Regions from separate parts of the Clostridium sartagoforme genome, predicted to be linked through region 1. Evidence: a T-box and tRNA genes for the amino acid it is inferred to sense, from the RefSeq annotation. Region 1 holds a T-box; the other regions hold tRNA genes.
What was found. A T-box is a leader RNA that pairs with one kind of tRNA and senses whether it is charged. The one in region 1 lies ahead of argS (arginine--tRNA ligase), so its partner is inferred to be a tRNA-Arg.
Positions count from the first base shown of each region.

Region 2: it encodes a tRNA-Arg, which carries the amino acid that the T-box ahead of argS (arginine--tRNA ligase) is inferred to sense. The anticodon was not compared.
Region 3: it encodes a tRNA-Arg, which carries the amino acid that the T-box ahead of argS (arginine--tRNA ligase) is inferred to sense. The anticodon was not compared.

Region 1 is NZ_BAAACH010000039.1:204,654-206,918, reverse strand. It holds gene argS (arginine--tRNA ligase) at 1-1,183, opposite strand, end outside; T-box leader at 1,245-1,452, opposite strand; gene ABDZ60_RS18250 (site-2 protease family protein) at 1,608-2,255, opposite strand.
Region 2 is NZ_BAAACH010000002.1:56,061-58,325, forward strand. It holds gene ABDZ60_RS00505 (staygreen family protein) at 37-858, shown strand; tRNA gene ABDZ60_RS00510 (tRNA-Arg) at 941-1,015, shown strand; gene ABDZ60_RS00515 (FimB/Mfa2 family fimbrial subunit) at 1,156-1,485, opposite strand; gene ABDZ60_RS00520 (hypothetical protein) at 1,569-1,901, opposite strand; gene ABDZ60_RS00525 (HlyC/CorC family transporter) at 2,235-2,265, shown strand, end outside.
Region 3 is NZ_BAAACH010000003.1:196,537-198,801, forward strand. It holds gene chbG (chitin disaccharide deacetylase) at 1-678, opposite strand, end outside; tRNA gene ABDZ60_RS01680 (tRNA-Arg) at 1,053-1,129, opposite strand; gene ABDZ60_RS01685 (ATP-binding protein) at 1,185-2,108, opposite strand; gene ABDZ60_RS01690 (DUF1189 family protein) at 2,265-2,265, opposite strand, start outside.

The sequences.
Region 1 (2,265 bases):
TTACTTCTAAAGTTTTATCTATAGATTCTCTAATTAAATCATCTAATAGAATGACCTCGCCCTTTCTAGTTGAAAGTTTTCTATCTGCAAACTTTACAAGACCAAAACCTACATGGACACAATCTTTTGCCCATTCATGTCCTGCAAGCTCTAAAACCTTAAATACTTGTTTAAAGTGTAAAGCTTGTGGTGTCCCAACTACATATATGCTCTTATAGAAATCATATGTTTTCTTTCTATACATGGCTGCTGCTAAATCCCTAGTTGCATATATTGATGCTCCATCACCCTTTAACACTATACACGGAGGCATATTATACTCATCTAGCATAACTACTTGCGCTCCATTACTTTCTACTAACAAGTTCTTTTCCTTTAACTCATTTACTACAACATCCATTTTATCATTATAGAATGCCTCACCTGCATATGAATCAAATTTAACATCAAAAATTTCATATATTCTTTCAAACTCTTTTAAACTTAAATCTCTAAATCTCTTCCATAAGGCTTCTACTTCTTTATCACCATCTTCTAACGCTTTAAAATAAGCTCTTCCTTCATCTTCAAGTGAAGGCTCTTTTTCTGCTTCATCATGGAATTTAACATATATTCTTAAAAGTTCATCTATAGCATTCTTTTCTAAAGCTTCTTCATTTCCCCATCTTTTATATGCAGATATAAGTTTTCCAAATTGAGTTCCCCAATCTCCTAAGTGATTTATTCCCTGAACATTGTAACCTTCTTTTTTAAAGATCTTATATAGAGAATTTCCTATAGCTGTTGTAAATAAATGCCCAACATGAAATGGTTTTGCTATATTAGGTGATGAATATTCAACACAAATAGTTTTTCCTTCTCCAATATTAGATGAACCATATTCATCTCCCTCTGTTAATACTTTTTCTATTGTATTTTTAGTAAATATGCTTTTATCTGCAAAAAAATTAACATATGGTCCAATATTAGTTATCTTTTCAAATCCTTCATTACTTATTTTACTTGCTAATTCCTCTGATATCATATTAGGAGCTTTTCTGAAAGCTTTTGCTAGTTGAAAACATGGAAATGCATAATCTCCCATATCGCTCTTTGGTGGAATTTCAATTAATTTCTCTATACTTTCAATATCCATATCAACATGCTTACTTATTGCTTGCGCAACTTTTTTCTTGTAATCCATTATTATATCCTCCTTAAGTTTCACTATTAATTAAAAAATAAAAAATCCGTCTCTTAACTAAATAAGAGACGGAAAACTTCCGCGGTACCACTCTGATTGCATAAAATGCCACTCAATGCTTTAACGCAGCAATACGAACTATCCTACTAATAAAATTTCAGTAGCTATCTCCAAGACTCTCTTCCTAATACTCTATCTTATAAGGCTTACACCAACCCCTTACTCGCTTAAAGAATCAAATATAGTACTCTTCTCTTCATTGATATTAATACTTATTTTATTTTAATATAAACATTATACATAAACAAAACTTTTATTGTCAACATAAAAGGTATATATAATAATTCATAATTAGTAATTATATACTTATAAGTTTAAATATTAATCTTTTACTAAATACAGCAATGTCTTTTTATAAACTTTTTTAAAATATTAATCCTAAAATTCCAAAAGCTATTTTACTGAATAATTCAATTATTAAACCTGAAGGTATTGCTAATATATATCTTCCTAATAAGACCACCCCTATAAGAATAAACATTTGATATTGATAAAGAATATCTGCAACTTTATAAAAGTTTTTAGGACTTAGCTCCTTAAATAATTCAAATCCTGCAAGACCAGGAAGTGGTATTAAATTAAATACAAATAAATTTATATTTATTATTGATATATATTGTAAAGCCATGCCCACAATATTGTATGATGATGAAGGAACTATTTTATATGCTGTAATTGCCCATAATCCATATATAAACATAGCAATAAATCCTACTAACAAATTTGCAAGAGGTGCTGCCATAGTTACCTTTATTGCATCCTTCTGTCCTCTTCTGTATGCTCTTGGATTAGTATCTAAAGGCTTAGTCCATCCAAAGCCAACTAATAATATCATTATAAAGCCCATTAAATCTATATGAGCTGCTGGATTTAATGTTAATCTTCCTTGAAATCTTGGTGTTTTATCGCCTAATTTATCTGCTACTTTAGCTTTGGCATATCCTTGTGCTACAAAAGCTATTAATATTGCTGGCACTGCCAATATCTTATTTAATAAGTAATCTACTCCCATCACTCTACTC
Region 2 (2,265 bases), on a different contig from region 1:
GCAAGCATATAGTAAGTAATAAAAAGCATTTTAGAGGTGAAAGGTTTGAATAAGCGAAACCAGGGGAAACTGAAGGTTGATTTCAAGAGTGGAATATCACAAGATGGGCCTATAATTCCACGTAAATATACAGTTACTCATTCAGATGAAACCGGCGAGATATTAGTAACAGTAGCTAAGCATTATGATAAATCTAATATAAGTAATAAGAGGGATGAGGTATTTGCTAGATGGTTCCAAAATGGTAGAAATTACGTTTTATGTTTATATTTGAATGTAGATGGAATTGAAAGGGATAAGAATAAAATAGAAATAAGAAATAAAATTTTTAGAGAAAAGCTACCTATAGCTATTACAGCTATAAGACAAGGCGACTTAGAATTAATTAAAAAACATAATAATTTAGATGAAGCAGATATATTTATCAAATTTAATTCAAGATATGAGGAGTTTTATAAGGTTGAAAATTGGGGGAAATTAAAAAATTATAAATATATAGATGATTATGATGAATATGAACTTGAGGAAGATGAAGAAGAAAAGTGGGTAGAAGAAAGAAAAAATTCTCTTATTAGAAAGAAGAAATGTAAAATTACTATGCAAGAAAGCATCATACTTAATCTTCTAAATCCATATATAGAAAATAGACTATGTGTTTTATATGGAAGTAATATAAGATACAATATTGAAAAATGTGAAATAGTAGATATAGAAGAATTAAAAACTTTAGATGGATGTGAGAAAATATATGAAGTATTTATAGTAACAAAAATAAAAATGAATTCTATTAGTAGGAATGTTTCAATAGAGTTTATTGTGAAGCCAAACAATGTGATAGTTAAAAAGGTAAAAGAATAAATAATGGCTATGGAGTATATTATAGTAGTAGGATAATGTTGACATATAATTAATGTTATTATACAATTTATTTGTTGATTATGTCTCCATAGTTCAATGGATAGAACAGTCCCCTCCTAAGGGACAGATACAGGTTCGATCCCTGTTGGGGATACCACAAAGCATTCAAACCTTGTAATATAAAGGATTGGATGCTTTTGTTTTTTATATAAAATTTAAAGATTAATTTAGCAGTGATTAAAATATACTATATTAAATAACTTTCAATGATACGAATAATAACTTTAGTATTCATGATTATTTAGGTGTAATAGTTAGTTCTCCATTTCCAATCACTACTAATGAGTATTCAGGGTTTAGCGGAAGTGTGGTATCTATATCTAGTGTGTTTTTAGGCAGACTTACGTTTTGAAGTAAAAGATAATTTTCATCAAAAATTAACACCCTGATATCATTAGTTTTTGAAGAATTTCTAATTGAATAAGTGTTATTTTTCGAGATATTAAAATCGGATAAGCTATAAATGCCCTGTTTATAGGTTTTAGGATTAGTTAGTGCAGGTGTTAAACCAATTATATTAAATGATAAATATATAGAGAATAAAATTGTAAGAATAAACTTCTTCATAATGACTATCAATCCTTTCTCTGTACTTAAGACACAAAACTTTATGAAGTTTATTTTTAAGTTTTTTTAAAACAGAATAACTATTAAGCGTTAATAGGTGTTAAATATAGCTCTCCTTTACCAATTAGTAATATGGTATAGTCAGGATTGATGGGGACTGTATCAACTTTCGGTGAATTAGGTGGTAATCTTAATAATTCTACTACACCTAGGTTTTCGTCAAAAACAAATAAATACATATGTTCAGTTCTAGAAACATTTTGAATAGTGAAAGTACTAGTTTTTGATGTATTAAAATCAGATAAAGTATAAATACCCTGTGCATATATATTACTCTGAGAAAAAGCGCACTTTAACCCAATTGTATTAAAAATCAAATAAAAGGATATTAAAAATGCTGAAAGAAATCTTTTCATTTTTTCACCACCTTTCCACTTTATTCTGTGTAATAAAAATGATAGTATTCAGTATATGCTTAGTTTTTTAAGTAAAATTTAGTAATGTAGATAATTTACAAGGTTATACACAGGATATACATGAAAATGAAGCTAAGTTGTGGATAAAATATTATTAGCTGTGAATTAAAAGATAGATTTTTTATATAAATAAAAAATTTTAATTATATAAGTTATATATGGCAAATATCATATAGTATAGAATATTTATTGGAAGTTATATTAAAATAAATTATCAATTTTAATATATGATATAATAAAATAAAAATATTTAATTTAGGAGTGTGAATTAATTTGGAGAGTTATACGTGGCAGATAGTATTAT
Region 3 (2,265 bases), on a different contig from region 1:
ATTCTTTAGCTTCTCTGATGTAAGAATACTAAGTTCCTCTAACCTTTTTATATTATAAGAGCTACTTTCCATTAAAAAGCTATCTGCATAAGCTGGGTGAGTCATAACATCTACTATATCATATTGTTTTTCTATAATCTTTTTAAATGTTTCTACAGAAGTATTTTCACCATAGAATATCCCTTCAAAAGGTACTACTTTATCATGATTTAATTTATAATTTAAACCACCTCTTATTGGTAAGTTATATTTACTTATAATTTTTTCAATAACTGGTTTTAAAAACTCTAAAGTATGAACATGATGATGAGAGTCTAAGTGGGTAATCTTCACTCCAGCATTTGTTACTTTTTCAATTTGTGCACAAAATTCATTATAAACCTCATCTAAATCTATTTTATTTAAATCCTTACATTCTAATAGATTTTTATAAAATTCTCCCTTTTCATTTACTATTGTTTTATGTGTTTTTAATATTGGTTTATATGCACTTAAAGTAAGATGAACTCCACAACCTAGTCCTGGATTTTCCCTAATAAGTTCTAGTGCATGATTAAATCCAGGCATTCCTGCCATTAAAGTAGCACTTGTTGCAATTCCATTTTTATAAGCTTCAATTATTCCATAATTCACAGCTTTACTATATCCAAAGTCATCACAATTTACAATTAATCTCATAATATTCCCCCCATTTATTTCAATAATAGTAATTTAGTAATTAACTTTATTATATTATAACTGAACTATTAAGTCTTCTATTAATGGTTAATTTAACTACTATATTAATACTTATTATAAATTAGAAAAATAATTATAGAAATAAAGAAATTTCCTAACATATAGGAAATTTCTTTATTTTTCTAGCTAAATATATTCCTTAACATGATACCATCATTACTACCCTTGTTAACCGTGACTTTTTCTCCACCAAGTTCTAAATATTTTTCATATTATTTATATTTTATTCATATTTACAAATAATTTAACTTAATATAGAATTTTAGTATTAAAATAAAAAAGATCTTGAAAACTTATTATTTTCAAGATCTCTTTGGTACGGCGGAGAGGATTCGAACCCCCGACCAACTGGTTCGTAGCCAGCTACTCTATCCAACTGAGCTACCACCGCATATTGTTTTTTAACAATATTTATATTATCATACCTATTTAAATAAATCAAGCAACTAATTGTTGTATATATCCGAAAACTCTATTTCTAACATTTGTATTTTTCCACTATTATCTCTCATACAAAAATCTCTTTCCAAACTATCTTGTTCATCTCCAATTTCTATAGGTAATGTTATTATGAATTCGCTACCATTTCCTAATTGACTTTTTAATTCTATTTCTCCATTCATAGATCTTACTAAATAATTTACTAAATCTAATCCTATTCCACTGCCATAACCGTCTTTTTTGTCCTTCTTAGAGACTTGATAAAATCTATTAAATATTTTCTCTTGATATTCTTGTGATATTCCTGGCCCCTCATCCTTTATAGAAATCCTTATTTTATCTTCTATAACAAGCATATTTATATACACATTTGTGTTACTATATGAAAATTTAATAGCATTTGATATTAAATTCATTATAATTCTATCTATAGCTTCTGGGTCAACTGACATTATACATTCCTCTTCATTAGTATCAAATATAAGTTGAATATCCTTTTGCTTTGCATACTTATCTATACAACTTATAGTTCCCTCAACCATAGATATAATATCTATATTCCTTTTATTTAAAACATAATAATTATTTTCTAACTTTGTTGTATCTATTAAATTATTTATTAGCTTTAACATCTTTAAGCTATTTCTTTTTACCATATTCATATATTCTAATACTTTTTTATCATTAATACATAGACTTCCATAATCTATACATTGCATTATACTTAATATTACATTTAAATGCCCTCTAAGGTCATGAGAAATATTAAGCAAAAAATTTTCCTGCCTACCACTTTTTCCATTTAATTGTGCTATGATACTTATTAATTCTTCTTTTGTAAAATTAAAGTCCCCTTCTAATATAATTTCACTTATGTCTCGTTTATTATCTAATAATCCATTTCCCATAAATTCGTTATTAGCCACCATAATAACTCCCTTCATAACAGCTCTAGATTCTTTCCCTTAAAGACCATATAATAAGTTTACCATATACATTTTTTTCCAACAACATTTTTTTACTTTTTATAGTAAAGTATCTTTTCTTATATAATAACTATTTTAAATAATAATTATAAAATATGTT